One region of the Paenibacillus sp. FSL R5-0701 genome, then DNA from elsewhere that is predicted to be linked to it. Evidence: a T-box and tRNA genes for the amino acid it is inferred to sense, from the RefSeq annotation. Region 1 holds a T-box; the other holds one or more tRNA genes.
The links. A T-box is a leader RNA that pairs with one kind of tRNA and senses whether it is charged. The one in region 1 lies ahead of leuS (leucine--tRNA ligase), so its partner is inferred to be a tRNA-Leu.
Positions count from the first base shown of each region.

Region 2: it encodes a tRNA-Leu, which carries the amino acid that the T-box ahead of leuS (leucine--tRNA ligase) is inferred to sense. The anticodon was not compared.

Region 1 is NZ_CP150230.1:4,935,596-4,943,813, reverse strand. It holds gene yqeK (bis(5'-nucleosyl)-tetraphosphatase (symmetrical) YqeK) at 1-530, shown strand, start outside; gene rsfS (ribosome silencing factor) at 731-1,078, shown strand; gene MKZ13_RS21855 (S1-like domain-containing RNA-binding protein) at 1,075-1,980, shown strand; gene MKZ13_RS21850 (class I SAM-dependent methyltransferase) at 2,111-2,881, shown strand; gene MKZ13_RS21845 (aminoglycoside phosphotransferase family protein) at 3,105-4,061, shown strand; T-box leader at 4,173-4,442, shown strand; gene leuS (leucine--tRNA ligase) at 4,521-6,965, shown strand; gene comER (late competence protein ComER) at 6,946-7,791, opposite strand; gene MKZ13_RS21830 (helix-hairpin-helix domain-containing protein) at 7,977-8,218, shown strand, end outside.
Region 2 is NZ_CP150230.1:4,757,362-4,765,579, reverse strand. It holds gene MKZ13_RS21070 (MFS transporter) at 1-144, opposite strand, end outside; gene MKZ13_RS21065 (DUF6199 family natural product biosynthesis protein) at 289-477, opposite strand; gene MKZ13_RS21060 (ATP-binding protein) at 792-1,940, shown strand; gene MKZ13_RS21055 (NucA/NucB deoxyribonuclease domain-containing protein) at 2,050-2,532, shown strand; gene MKZ13_RS21050 (hypothetical protein) at 2,726-2,950, opposite strand; gene MKZ13_RS21045 (general stress protein) at 3,158-3,607, shown strand; tRNA gene MKZ13_RS21040 (tRNA-Leu) at 4,071-4,156, shown strand; gene MKZ13_RS21035 (MBL fold metallo-hydrolase) at 5,245-6,105, shown strand; gene MKZ13_RS21030 (IS30 family transposase) at 6,013-6,969, opposite strand; gene MKZ13_RS21025 (insulinase family protein) at 8,122-8,218, shown strand, end outside.

The DNA of each region.
Region 1 (8,218 bases):
CCGGACAAATGCCGGAGAAACGCTGGAAGCATACACTGGGCGTGATGGAATCGGCAGTGATGTTGGCTAATAAATACGGTGCTGATCCTGTGAAAGCAGATCTGGCAGCGATATTGCATGATGTGGCGAAGTACTGGCCCGTAGCGGAGATGGAAGCGGTCATCCGTGATAACGGATTAAACCAGGAACTTCTTCAGCATGACAAGCAGCTATGGCATTCCGAAGTCGGTGCTTTTGTAGCCGAGCGTGATTACGGTGTAACGGATTCCGAAGTTATTAATGCCATCCGGTGGCATACCTCGGGTCGGGTAGGCATGAGCTTGCTGGACAAAGTGGTATGTCTTGCCGATTACATTGAACCGGGACGAGATTTCCCAGGAGTGGATCACATTCGCGAACAGGCTGAACGTAGTCTAGAGGAAGGTTTAATTGCCGGATTCGATTCGACGATCAGCTTGCTGATCTCGCAACGACGTGTCATTTATCCTTTGACCATGCTGTCGCGGAATGACTTAATTGCACAATTATAGAGGTTGTTCAAAAAGTCCACTTTTGATTACGAAGGATGCCTAGCGGCATCATCAGCATCGAATATGAAATTCAGCCGAAATGTCCGTTGCTCACGTAGTTATCCTACGCTCCGCTACTCCATTTCTAGCTTTATTCCATCTTCTCGGTACTGAAAACTGATCTTTTTGAACACACAATTATAGATTATGGAGGTTGGTTCATGACAGTATCATCGAAAGAACTTATGAATATGGCGGTTACTGCCGCTGACGACAAAAAGGCATCCAATATTGTAGCATTGGATCTGATTAATGTTTCTCTGGTGGCGGATTATTTTGTTATTTGTCACGGGAATTCCGATACACAGGTACAAGCCATTGCCACTGAAATTCGCAAACAGGCTCATGCAGCCGGAGCGACGATCAAAGGTATCGAAGGTATGGATTCTGCACGTTGGGTACTGATGGACATGGGCGATGTTGTTGTTCATATCTTCCACCGCGACGAGCGTGAATACTACAACATTGAACGACTCTGGTCTGATGCCAAAGTGGTGGAAACTGTATGAGTTTGATTGCTGGAACAGTCGTCTCTTTGCCGGTTTCACGTGAAGTGTCTCCGTTTGGCTTCTTTTTGACGACAGGATCGGAAGATGTACTTCTTCACTACACCGAGTTAACGCGGGATATTAAGATTGGTGAGACGCTTGAGGTATTTGTGTTCTTTGATACGGAAGATCGTCTGGCCGTAACGATGAAAAAGCCTTATCTCATGCTCGGCGAAATGGCACGACTGGTTGTGGCTGATGTTCACCCACGACTGGGCTGTTTCCTGGAAATGGGACTTGGACGGCAATTGCTGCTTCCTATTCGTGAACTGCCTGAACTGGAAGAACTGCGTCCTCAAGTGGGGGATGAAGTCTTTGTAATCATGGAACATGACAAGCAAGGACGTCTGCGTGCCAAATTGGCCGGGGAACGTGAACTTTCACCATTGTCTTTCCATGCTCCAACTTCATGGTTAAACGAGTGGGTTGAAGCGACGGTATACAAGCCACTGCAGATGGGTACTTTTGTACTTGTAGAGGGCGGTGTACTGGGCTTTGGCGCAATTGGCATGATTCATTCATCCGAACGTAGTCATATGCTGCGTCTTGGTGAAAAAGTGAAATGTCGGGTGACACTGGTACGTGAAGACGGACGTGTGAATCTGGCCATGACTCAACTCAAACAAGTTGGACGTAACGAAGATGCAGACAAGCTGCTCGCCTTTATGAAAGAGCGTCCAATGGGCGGCATGCCTTACTCGGATGCAACTCCGCCGGATATCATCAAGCAGCGCTTTGGCATCAGTAAGTCTGCGTTCAAGCGTGCCTTGGGCAAATTGATGAAGGATGGACTGGTGGTTCAAAAGGAAAGCTGGACGTATCTGGCCGAATCTGCTCCTGCAGATCAAAGTGAAGACAAGTAATCTTCCTGATTAAATATTTGTAACATTGAACTAGGAGAAGGCAGGGCTAGGCTGGGTAAACACCGGATACCCTGCTTTTTCTTTTGTTAGATCAGGATTGGAAAATGAAATTGAAAGTGCGGTGCCTGACATGTCTTACCGGAAATTTGCCTATGTCTATGATGAATTAATGGAAGATATGCCTTATCCGGACTGGATAAGGTTTGCAAGAACAGCCTGGGAACATCATGGAATGCCCAAAAGTGTCGCAGAACTTGGTTGTGGAACGGGCTCCATTACGATCCCGCTCGTGAACTCCGGTTTTGAAGTTACAGGCATTGATCTTTCAGCAGATATGCTGTCGGTTGCGCGCAGCAAGATGGAGGCCACGCCTCAGGGTCATCGCTTGTACCGCGAAGGCAGTGTACGTTGGGTGCAGCAGGATATGCGGGATTGGCGAGTTCCGGAGCCTGTGGATTCGGTTATATCTTTCTGTGATTGCGTTAATTACCTGCTCGAACAAGAAGATGTTGTTCGTACATTCCAGCGCACATATGAGATGTTGAAACCTGGTGGAACGTTCCTGTTTGATGTTCACCATCCCAATACCCTTATTCGTTATGATGAGGAACAGCCTTTTGTATTGGATGAACGCTCCGTATCGTATATTTGGACCTGTGGATTGGATCAAGATCGTTGTGAGATTGAGCATCATCTGAGTATCTTTTCACGTGTGGATGATGGTAGCAAGGATATGTACCAGCGTTTTGAAGAAGTTCATGTCCAGCGCGCGTATAATCCGGACTGGATGAAGCTGGAGTTATCCAAGGCAGGTTTTAAAGACGTGAAGGTATATGCGGATTTTGAATGGAAAGAAGCTGGAGACAGCGCACAGCGCTTGTTCTACGTGGCTGTGAAGTAAGAAGGAAAGATGACAACTGTCCTTATGTATCGTGCATAAGGACAGTTTTTTTTGATTTTCCATGGAGAATGAATAGCAATAGTCTTAAATAGGATAAAGGAATGCTAGGAAAGACATAACGAGGTGACAAAAAGTATTGCCAGTTAAAGTAAAGGAGGCGATAATAGTCGGATAGAAAACGTTTTCTGAGGAAATAAATCAAATGTCAATGTGAGGTGTAGAAATGGAAAGTACATATAAAACAAGACTTACGTCAGAACAGTTGAATGCCATAATAGAGCAGCATTTCTCTGCAAGTATAGAGGACTACAAGGAAATGGTGGATGGCTGGGCCAATCATGCATATCTCATCACACTGAGTGACGCACAGCGAGTGGTACTGAAAATTGCACCGTCGGATTCGACAAATCTGATGCGCTGTGAGCAGGATCTCATGATTGCCGAAGTTGAGGCACTACGCCTCATCACGGAGCTACAGGATGTTCCCGTACCCCAAGTGTTGGCTTATGATGATTCATTAACTATGGCTTCAGCGCGTTATTTTATCATGGAGTACATGTCTGGAGCACCCTATAATCAGGTCAAGGATCAATATTCTGTGGAAGAGCAGGAGGCCATTGAACACCAGCTCGGTCTGTACAATCGTCGAATTAATGAAATCAAGGGCGAGAAGTTCGGATATTTTTCGGAGCATAAACAACGTTATTCTACATGGAAAGAAGCATTTATGAATCTGATGGATGATATTCTTACCGACGGGGAAGAAGCTGGAATCACATTTTCGATTGATTACCCTGAATTGAGACGTTTGATTGAAGAAAAAACGGATGTGCTGGACGATGTCAAAGAACCTGTGCTTGTGAGTTGGGATCTGTGGGATGGCAATGTTCTGGTTGACAAAGGTCGCATCACAGCGATTATTGATTTTGAACGTTCTCTGTGGGCAGATCCTCTGATGGAGCATTACTTTAGTCATTTTAACTATACTCCCGGATTCGTGAAGGGATATGGGCATGCGATTACCACTGAAAGTGAGCTGAAAAGAAGAAGTCTCTATGACTTGTACTTTGATCTGGTGCTGCGCATTGAGTGTGCCTATCGTCAATATGATAATCAGGAACATGTGAATTGGACTATTCATAATCTGGAGGAAGGCATTGAGCGTTTTCGGATATCCTGAACAGCAACGAGTATTATGAACGGTACGAACCGTAGACTTCATGATGGCGATTATAACGTGTAATATTGACTTTGGGCTTGCTTTTTTATATAATGGTCCCGATATTGTATACATATTTCGATGATAAGGATCAGTAGTAATTCCTGTACATAACAGAGAGCCGGCGGTTGGTGCAAGCCGGTTGACAGTGATTTGCGAACTCGCCTTGGAGAAATGCGGTGATTACACCATTCTGTTTAACCTGCTTGTATAAAACTTGGGTTCAGGAATGGAAATCCGCATCGGTTAACCGCCGTTACAGGTCCAAAGGGAGTGGATGACGAAGTACGTTCGTCCGCTAACTAGGGTGGTACCACGGGAATTCAACCTCTCGTCCCTAGCGCTGCAAACGCTACGGGATGCTGAGGTTTTTTTGTTGCAATTAAAGCTAACGCGAATAACCTGAAGGAGGAACAATAGATGAGTGAAAATAACCAGCCGAAACACGGCTATCAGCCACAAGTCATGGAAAAAAGTTGGCAGCAATACTGGGATGCAAATAAAACGTTTAAAACGGGTGAGGACCCTGCTAAACCGAAATTTTATGCGCTGGATATGTTCCCTTATCCATCCGGTTCAGGTCTGCACGTAGGTCACCCGGAAGGATATACGGCAACGGATATCGTTTCCCGTTACAAACGTATGCGCGGTTACAATGTATTGCACCCAATGGGTTGGGATGCTTTCGGTCTGCCTGCTGAGCAGCATGCACTGGATACAGGTGAACATCCACGAGATATTACATTCCGTAATATTGACAATTTCCGTCGCCAGATCAAATCGCTTGGTTTCTCCTATGACTGGGATCGTGAGATCAGCACAACGGACCCTGAATACTATAAATGGACGCAATGGATCTTTATCCAACTGTATAATAAAGGCCTCGCTTATGTGGATGAAGTAGCAGTTAACTGGTGTGAAGCACTTGGAACGGTACTGGCTAATGAAGAGGTTATTGATGGCAAGAGTGAACGTGGTGGACACCCGGTTGTACGTAAACCGATGCGTCAGTGGGTTCTGAGAATTACCGAGTATGCAGAGCGTCTGTTGGAAGACCTGGAAGAGCTGGACTGGTCTGAAAGCATCAAGGATATGCAGCGCAACTGGATCGGTAAATCGACAGGTGCAGAAGTTGTATTTGCCATTGAGGGTCGCGAGGAAGTCATCAAGGTGTTTACTACCCGTGCGGACACATTGTTCGGTGCGAGCTTTGCAGTACTTGCTCCGGAACATGAATTGGTAGAAGCAATTACAACCGATGACCAACGTGAAGCGATTCAGGCTTATCAGGAGCAGGCTTCTCGTAAAAGTGATCTGGAACGTACAGATTTGGCCAAAGACAAAACAGGTGTATTCACTGGAGCTTATGCAATCAACCCTGTTAATGGTGCAAAACTGCCGATCTGGATTGCCGATTATGTCCTTGCTGGTTACGGTACAGGTGCAGTTATGGCTGTTCCAGGTCATGATGCACGTGACTGGGAATTTGCGAAGCAGTTCGGTCTGGATATCATCGAGGTTATTCAAGGTGGAGACGTTACACAAGAGGCGTATTCGGGTGATGGCGCGCATGTGAATTCCGATTTCTTGAACGGACTGAACAATGAAGAAGCGGTTGCCAAAATGATTGCTTGGTTGGAAGAGAACGGTAAAGGACAAGGGAAAGTGACCTATCGTCTGCGCGATTGGCTGTTCAGTCGTCAGCGTTACTGGGGTGAGCCAATCCCGATTCTGCATCTGGAAGACGGAACGATGAAGACCGTACCGGAGGATCAACTTCCACTGCTGCTGCCTGATATCGACCAGATCAAACCTTCGGGTACAGGAGAATCACCACTGGCGAATGTTACGGAGTGGGTGAATACGGTAGATCCGGAAACGGGAATGAAGGCACGTCGTGAGACCAACACCATGCCACAATGGGCGGGTAGCTGCTGGTATTACCTGCGCTTTATCGATCCGCACAATGACAAGGAACTGATCTCCAAGGAGAAACAGCAGCAGTGGTTGCCAGTTGATCTGTACATTGGCGGAGCAGAGCACGCGGTGCTTCACTTGCTGTACGCTCGTTTCTGGCACAAAGTGCTGTATGATCTGGGTGTTGTGGAGACCAAAGAGCCTTTCCACAAACTGGTGAACCAAGGTATGATCCTGGGTACCAATAATGAGAAAATGAGTAAATCTCGTGGTAATGTCATTAACCCGGATGAAATCGTGAATGAATTCGGTGCAGATACATTGCGTCTGTACGAGATGTTCATGGGACCATTGGAAGCGACAAAACCGTGGAATGCAAACGGGGTTGAAGGCATGCACCGCTTCCTGTCACGTGTATGGCGTCTCTTCATTAACGAAGACACAGGAGCCATCAATGACAAGATTACGGTGGACGGTGGAACGGATGAGTTCAAACGGACTGCTCACAAAACGATCAAAAAAGTTACGGAAGATCTGGAACATCTGCGCTTCAACACATCCATCAGCCAGCTGATGATTTTCATCAACGATGCATACAAAGCGGACACACTGCCTCGTGAAGCGATGGAGAAATTTGTACAGCTGTTGTCACCACTGGCACCGCATATGGCAGAGGAACTGTGGAGCCGTTTGGGTCATGAAGGTGGAATCTCTTACGTGGCTTGGCCTGAATATGATGAGTCCATGACAGTGGATGCGGAAGTAGAAATCGTTGTTCAGGTAAATGGTAAAATTGTAACTCGTGCTACAATCGCGAAGGATCTGGATGCACAAGGTATGCAGGACTTTACGATGGAGCTGGCACCTGTTAAGCAGGCGCTGGAAGGCAAGACCATTCGTAAGGTCATTGCCGTTCCAGGCAAACTCGTTAATATTGTTGCCGGTTAATCTCACCGGCTCGGAATAGTTCATCCAGCTTTAACAAATCTTCATCATATTTGTCATGTGTCGTGTGGATCAGGCTGTCGAAAACGCCGTCAAGACTAACCTTCAGCAGTGCGAGTGCCTGAGCGGTAATACCGCCAGGTACAGCGACACGAGCCTGAAGCTCTTGCGGGGTGTATCCTCCTTCGGTGAGCAGCTTGCCTGTTCCCAGGAGCATTTCGCCAGCCAGAGCGCAGGCATCTGCCCTTTTGATGCCGGTCAGCTTCACTGCACTTTCGATCCACTGTTCCAAAAAGAACGATATGAATGCAGGTCCGCAGCTGGAGAAGTCGGATGTGATTCGTGTACAGGCTTCATCCACTTGGTACGGCCTGCCTATATGACTGAGCAGACTTTCCAACACAGCGCGGTCTTCACTGGTCATTCGTTCGCCATGTATGCAGAGGGATGCTCCACTGCCGACTTGGTGTGTGACGCTGGGAATTACCTTGGAGACTTTGCAAGGAAGTGAAGATTCCAGATGTCGCAGCTGCACGGGACTGGTGATCGAGACAATTATATGATTGGGATTCACGACAGGCAGGATGTCGTCAATAACATGTTTGAATTCAAGCGGCTTCACGCACAGGAAAATGATATTACTTCGGATCACCGTTTCCCGATTGCTCTGGGATTCATGCAGACCGGGGTAACGGAGGGATAACTGACGTACTTTGGACGGGGTTCGATTGCTGGCCGCGATCTGCCGGGGCTCAAGTGCACCCGATTGGATCAGGGCATAGATTAGCAGGCTGCCCATGCTGCCGGTTCCGATAAATCCAACCTTCATTGTTTCAGGCCTCCTTTCATGCTTTACGGTACTGGCGCAGTTCATTCCCTCTATTCTATGCGTGAGGACCTGTTTCACATGACATGAAAAATGCACAACTTGTTTCATCAGGAAAGTTCAACGGTTCGGAAGCACCGCCCGTGTTCGAAATGAATGATTTTGAATTCAGGGAGAGGTGTGGAAGAATGAGATGGAACAAAGGGATGACCATTGCTGCTGCGGTGGTTGGAAGTATACTTATATTATGGTCGGGCAAAAGTGAACAACCACCTAGTGGCTGGGAACCCTTGCAGCTCGGCACCGAGAAGCCGACGATAGAGCAGGAACTCCCTGCTGTACTGTCGGCTACTTCGGTTCAGGGCAATACAGGAGCATCTTCGGGAGCGGATGCAAGTGGGATGCAGACTGGGAATGAGGCTAAGGCAGA
Region 2 (8,218 bases), 180 kb from region 1:
GATCTGAATAAGTGGAAACATTGCAGCAGAGAGTACCGATCCAGTGAGACCGTATATATACGTAGTAATGACCATGATATATATGACATTAATAAGCGAGAGCAGCGTTTTGGCGGCCCAGTACGGATAAAATGCGATGTTCATGCCAATGATGTCCTTTCCGAAACGATATATCTATATTACGGGCATTGTCATCTTCGCACCACAAACAAAGTTATCATTTTCCCGTCATTTCAGCACAAAAAAAGAAACTGCCCAATAGGACAGTTGTCTTCGGATTTCTATAGTTCATGCCATAGTCAGAGTGAAGGCGATAAGCAACATCAACAAGCTGGTCATTCTGACCATAGTCATATAAGGCCTGCTGGGCTCCGTTTCACCCCGGGAAATCCAGCCATATCGTAGATACCAGCCGAATTTTGGGAAACAGAAATTGATGATGCACAGGATCATGAATATAAAAAAGAGGGTTCTCATACCCATCTTCCTTTCTTGACTTACATAACAGATCTCATCTTAACGTTTGCGTCTGGTAAAAAAGACTACAATCAAAATGATAATGATGATAATTAACAGAAATTTCATGTATGTTCCTCCTGATGAGTTGTTAGATTATTGTGGGATGTTAGTTATCAACTATTACCCAAGAACCACATGACTTGAATAACTGTGTTACAATTATAATATATTGGTTTTATATCAACACATACCATTCGGTTAGTTTTCTCTCCTTATAATGTACGATTGCAGAATATATAAACATTAATGTGTATGAGATGAAGGAGGAAGGCATGAGCCAACATAATCAACTCCCATTACAATGGGAATTTATCATCTCGAAAGTGAAATCCTCCGTGACGGTGGTCGATGCTACCTTGCCTGAGCTTCCGCTCATGTATGTAAACGAACACTTTACCCGGCTGACAGGATACACGTATGAAGAGTCTGTCGGACTCAATTGCCGATTTTTGCAAGGGCAGGATACAGACTCCGAAACGGTAATGCAGATCCGTGATGCATTAAAGAAACAACAATCCATTAAGATTGATATCTTAAATTATACAAAAAGTGGTCAGAAGTTCTGGAACGAACTGAATATTGATCCGATCTTTAATGAATCCGGAGAGTGTTTATATTTTGTAGGCATTCAATACGATATTTCAGAACGGAAGTATGCTGAACAGCAATTGAAGTTTGCCGCTTCCATGGCTGAGATGAACAGCAGAGGGCAATTGGAATTCATCGGCAAGTTGAATCACGAGCTTCGTACCCCGCTTAACGGCATTATGGGTATGATCGAACTTGTCGGTATGGGTGAAACTACGGATGAGCAGAAAGAATATCTTGAGTTAGCACGTCAATCAGGTGAGGCGCTACTTAACATCATTAACAATAGCCTGGATATGGCGAAACTGGGCAGAGGCAAAATGGATGTTGAAAACATTGAGTTTCAACCTCTAAAGCTGATTCAACAGATTGTAAAGACACATGAGCCTGCGGCACGGAATAAACACATACGTCTGCTCTGTCATGCTGATCTGAATGTTCCGGATGTGCTTATCGGTGATCCGCTAAGACTTCGGCAGGTACTGGATAATTTACTGAGTAATGCGATCAAGTTTACAGAACAAGGTGAAGTGCAGTTACAGGTGGATGTGAGGCAACAACTGATGGATACCTTTGTACTGATGTTCTCTGTGCGTGATACGGGGATTGGCATTCCCCAGCATCGGATCGAACAATTGTTTGATGCATTTATTCAGACCGACATCTCCCATGCGCGCCGATTTGGCGGAAGCGGTCTGGGTCTGACCATCTGCAAAGAACTGCTGGAACTGATGAATGGCCAGATTTCGGTGGAGAGTACTGAGGGGAAAGGCACAAAGTTTGAGGTCATACTGCCCTTGCTGCGCCAACAGGCCATTCCCAATGTAGGATAATCAAACAAGCTGGACAGCCGGGCGGTCTCGGCTGTTTTTTTATTTTATTGGATTGTTTTACGAACGGGTGTTCTGTTATAATGCAAGTGTTGAATGGGGGAGACACAGCATGAGTAAGAGACGCACAAGAAGAAAACGTAAAGGTAAGCAAGGTTTCAAAAAGCAGGTTCTGACGCTGCTAGCGATGCTGCTGGTAGCTCTTTATGCCTGGGCTGGGGGAGAATGGCCGGAGGAGATACCTAATCCATTCGTAGGGACTAACAAGAGTGTGGACCATACCATTACGTTCCCTTCAGAGCGTTATCCCGAAACGGCCAACCATATTAAAGCTGCTATCAAGGCAGGGCATTCGGATGTATGCACCATTGATCGTAATGGAGCGGAAGGCAATCGGGATTTATCACTTAAGGGTGTTCCGGTCAAAAAAGGTAAGGATCGTGACGAGTGGCCCATGGCGATGTGCGCTGAGGGAGGAACAGGTGCAGATATCCAGTACATTACCCCGAAAGATAATCGTGGTGCAGGTTCATGGGTAGGGAATCAGTTAAGTACATATCCGGATGGAACACGAGTGAAGTTTGTAGTGAAGTAACAACAGGATATGGTCGGGCAGAAACAAGGATAGTCAGGCCTTTGTTGTGAGGTCAGTGGCAGCGTGGTACAGGAAAAGTAGAAGAGAAAAACCAGACGTGCATGCGTCTGGTTTTTTGGTATAAAGTGCTGGCATAAATAGATCTAGTTAACGTATCTATACGGGAACTGAGTTTCTAGGATTACAGAGCCGACTAAACGAGTTGCATTCCGCTCAAATGATGAGACCGGATGCTTAACAGACGTGTAACATGTTCAACCTCATCAAACGGTATCCACAGACTGCCGTGAACGGTACGTAAGGAGAGAATGGATGTATCAGCGGTGCGCTCGGGAAAACCGGTTACCGTCTGACCGCTTGTATTACGAACCATGATCTGTTGTTTGCGCCGGATGGCAATTTCTACCTCTTTTTTCATAAGTCATTGCTCCTGATTATGAGATGTTAAATCCATATGTCAATGTTTTCAATGGTTAATTTGTCTTCTTTATCTAGTCTATCAGAACTAGGTATAGATTTCCAGAAGAGAAATCAACAATCTTCTAGGTGATTTGTCTTAGCTGTGGATGATCCGTTTTTGAATGGGGATTACGGGGTTATATTAGGGTAAAAGGAGGGGAACGGAATGACACAATTGATTATTGGGCTGGCCCGTACCGAGAACGAGGCTATAATTATGCTGAATCAAGTGAAAGAGGAAGGCATCAAGGATAAATATTTGGGAGCGGTGGCGAAGGAGCAGCTCAATCTGGAGCTGGTGAGCGAAAAGACGGGGCTGCCCAAACCTTTGAAGGGTGCCGGAACAGATGGTGCCTTTGGCGCTCTGAAAGGCATATTGGCTGGTCTGGGGAAGCGAATGGATCAGACGATGTCGATCGGAAATGCAGTGCGCAGACTCGCTGGTAATGAGATTGGGAGTGAGACCGATGATTTGGTGCTTACACTGACTGAAGCGGGGATCTCGGAGGAGGATGCGCGGTATTACGAAGATTGGCTGTTAAAGGACCATATCTTGGTTATCGTGGAGTGCAGTGAGGAAGAAGCGGCTCGTGTTCGACCTATTTTACTTTTTTAGTTTAATTTAAGGCTGATTTTAGGTTTCTTTAATGTTGGGGAGGTATTCTTATCTCACACCTCCCTTAATATAGATTGGTTTACCGGAAGTCCGGGACCGCAACTCGGACTTTCTAGGCACTGTGAGCTGACGCTTGCAGTGCCTGTTTCATTTATATAAGTTGAACTAAAGATTATTTACACTGGCACTTCGATGACAGAATAACCTCTAATCGCTGTTATCCCCAGATTTTTTCGATTCCCTTTTCTCAAGGGAAATTCCGGTGATAGCGTATGCTTCCGATGCAGCTTTCTTTCAGAAAGCTTTTAGGCGAACGCTTCGCTTTTTCAGTTTTTTCTGTCCTCTCCGTTATCGTGTAAATCATTAGTTAAACTTATATAGTTAGATTATTTTTATAAAAAGTGTTGCAAAATTAATTAGTTCATGGTAAGATATTTCTTGTCGCCAAGAAATACATAATCCTGCCGGGGTGGCGGAATTGGCAGACGCACAGGACTTAAAATCCTGCGGTAGGTGACTACCGTACCGGTTCGATCCCGGTCCTCGGCATCTATTAAACAAGGGTTTCAGCTCAAATGAGCTGAAACCCTTGTTTGTTTTTTTAGCGGATTTCCTAACTTTATTGCTAATAACGCTTTTTTTCGTGTAGATTCGCGGTTTCCAATATGCTTGGAATATTGCTTATATCAACTATAGGTCGTGTGCGTATTGTTCAGATTTGCTTTTAGAGGTTTCTGTCACGTTCCATTCCAGTCACACTATTGTCTGATTTATGAATTCTTTACGATAGGTAGATTGTTATTTTTTATCGCTATGCTCCAAAGCAAGCCTTATATGAAGTCTGGTTATGTCCAGCATGTTCTTCATTTTTTTAAGATCTGCATCATCTCATTAATTGAAGAAATGGGCTACTTGAAAAACAATACGTTTGAATAACTTGGGGAAGAAGATCTTGAACTATGTTTAGAACAATCGTCAAGTCTACACTTACTGACGCTTTGATTGATGTGTGGGACAAGAATACTCGACACTATTCCTGTGAAAGTGACAAAGAAACGTATCATAGATCAGGAGTTACTGATAAAGTCCATTAAAGATACACTTTAGTGTTTGTGAAATTCTCTATATTTAAAGAAAAGCTATATGTGCCAAGGAATTTCTTACATTCTCGAAGTTCGTTCTATGTGGGTAACAGGGTTATCTATAATAATACTAGTCGTCTGTTCACTCTTGTATTTTCTGAATCGGCGTTGACGGTTTGTACTCTAGCTTATCCTTACTATGACCGAAAAAGTTTCTTTATAGCCATTATCCTCTGAATTGAGGATTTCTTTTTTTGGATAAATTGTGTTATTATACCGTTAATTTATGTGCTGTCATGCAATCATTCGATTCAGTAATGTCCGAAAACACCTATGTGTTTTACTATTATAAAGGATATAATCCTTTAAAGATCGAAATTATGTTGGATTACAATTGGTTGTTAAGAGGTTGAATGTTTAGAGCAATAGATCGGAACAGAGTGATGTGAGATGAGTTAAAACGAGGGGAAAGCTGTAACGATTGTATTACTTGAAAAGAAGGGAGGATATATTTACTTAGTATACAGTAAATATGATCTGACAATGGAGATTCAAATGATGAAAGCAGGTTATGGTGATTGTTTATTAATTCAATTGAAAACAAATGGAGGTAAAGCATTTAATATCTTAGTAGATAGTGGAACTGCTCTCAGTTATTCTATTAACAATGAAAAAATAATAACCAGGTTTATAGAGAATAATATTTTGGACTTGATCATTGTCACTCATATTGATGATGATCATATAAAAGGATTTACTCGTTTGTTTCAAAAATTATTAAATGATAATTCTAAAAAGGACAAAGTCAAGCGGGTAATATATAACTCTCCATATGTTGTTGCTAAATTTTTTAATTATCCATTTGAAGAATTGAAAAAAAATGAATTTAGATTTAATTCGTCCGATACTAGTGCGGCATCAGCTGATGATATTCAGCAAAAATTATATGATTTAGATTTATTGGAAGATATAATCACCGTTAATAACGGAAGAAGTGATATTTGCTATGATGGAATTAAAATTACTTTCCTATCACCTTCTCCACATGAATTAGTTAAATTTTATGAAAAATATTTAAAAGATAAAAATACTAAAAAGGAAAAGGTGGCCGATACAAAAGGCGAGAAATCAAACAATGATTATGAGTTTTTGCTGGACGAATTAAAATCTAACACATCAATCGAACAATTGAATCCTTATAATCGCGCAAGTATAGCTTTTCTTGTAGAAGAAGATTCAACTGGAAATGCACTGCTAATGTTAGGGGATAGTGATTATGATGTTATAAGAAATAAATTAATAAATTTAACATTTGACAGATTGTCAAACCAAGTGCGACAGTTCCTCTGTGAAAGATTCGTGAGCGGTTCTCCAGCCCAAGCATTTTCGGGGTCTGTGGTTAATCAGATCCAGTGAGTGTCCGAGATCTTCATCCTCTACTTGAGCGAAGTCGGTGCCCTTGGGATGAAACTCCCGCAGTAGTCCATTCCCATTTTCGTTGGAACCGCGTTGCCAGGAAGAATACGGGTCAGCAAAATAGACGTGAAAGCCATGTGTGTCTTCCAGGTTTGCATAGCAAGCAAATTCCTTGCCTCTGTCAGCCGTGGCTGTAAGGAAGGTGCCTTTAGGGTACTGGGAGATGGCTACACCAAGCGCAATTTCCATGGACAAAGCGGTACGATCCGGCATGAGAATGGCGGTATACAGCCGGGTTTTGCGTTCAATGAGCGTGGCTACGCATCCTTTACTTTTCCCACGACCTGATACGACGGTATCCAGTTCCCAGTGCCCAAACGTTTCTCGGGAACGAACCTCATTGGGGCGATCCGAAATGGATCTGCCGATAGCGAATTTACCGCGAGTTTCTGTGGGTTTCTGACGCTTCCCTTTGTGTCGAAGGACCTGTAACACGCCTCGAACTAGACGTCCGGCATAGAGCCAACGATAGATGGTTTTAAAGGAGACCGACGGCAGACCTTGGATGCGGAAACGTTCTGTGATCTGTTCCGGAGACCACGTTGCCTGCAGTTTTTCCTCCAAGGAAATAGCTAAGACTTCGGACCATTTACCAGGTGAGACAGAAGCCTTACGACGCTCCTCATACGCGCTCTGAGCCTGTTCTGCCTGATAGGCTTGCGATGAAGTAGCACGATTCAATTCACGACAAATCGTCGAAGGATGTCTTCCTAATTCTTTTGCGATGCCTCTTGAACTTTGACCTTGCCGATGGAGGATTTCTAGCTTGCTGCGCTCGATTATGCTAAGATGTCTGTAGCTCATGGTGGATTCTCCTTGTGTGAATGGTTGTTGTGGTGACTTCATTCTACACGAATCCGGCCATGGGCCATTTTTTATTTATTTCCAGCGGGTGTCGCACTTCATATTACAATCTGTCTTATGAAAATGATTCACGTATAAAAGATTGGAAGCTCAAGGTTACTACTCGAATCTTTCCGTTTACATTCTTGCTAACATGGTTGCATATACAAATTACTGAATCTAAAAGGAATAGAACACAAAAAATGCCTTAAATCCGCGTGGTCGATCTTTCGGTAGTTTAGAAAAGGGACTTTTAAGACTACTTCAGGATTTAAAATCCTGCGGTAGTGACCACCGTACCGTTCTGATCCCGATCCTCGCATATAAATAAAAAATCTTATGACGTTTGTTAATGGTACTATCCCCACAAGGTAGACAGTGAAAAAAGAGACCGTGTTAAAATGAACTCAACACTGAAAAAACGGAGGGGATTTTTGCTATGTCAGCGAAAAAAGGAAAAAATTTAATCATATAGTGAAAATATTAAAAAAGAGGCTGTTCGTTTGCGATTGGAAGAATGTTTGAACATACAGTTGGTTTGTGGATAAATTTGGGGTTGGAAGAGAGTTTTGAGGATTATAGAGGATGTTGGACGAAGAAGTACTTTAGTAGTGCTGAAGAAAGAAAACGCTTAAAGGTAGAATATCTAAAAAAGCTCAAGCCGAGTTTGCATTAAGAGAGGGAAGCTAGATTTTGAAGCCCGGTGCTAGTTCTTTGAAGAAATAAGCAGGTGGCACCTATGGTTATGCTGTATGAAATTGCTAAAATTTCTCTAAAACCAAGCTGCATGCGATCTTTTTGTGTTCTTTCATGAATTTGATATTATAGCTGACCACATCACCATGCAGTTCATAAACATAAACCCTGCATAATACATATCAGAAGGTACATTTATCTGACTTTTATGAAGAGACGGAACAATGGTGTATACTATCCATAGGCATATATTACCTTTACCTTGCTGAACGATATAAGTTCAACTACACATTTACACGACAACGGAGAGGACAGCTGTTGTTCTGTCATCGGAGTGCCCGTGTAAATAACCATATTTGAACTTATATTGAGTCACAAAACCAATAAAACAATCTTATGGACGGAGGACTCAAGTTTATGTTGAAACAGCTTAAGCCATACAAGGTGTTACAGGAGCGCAGAATCGAAGAACTGAAATCGGATGCGTATCTGTTGGAACACCAGAAATCCGGGG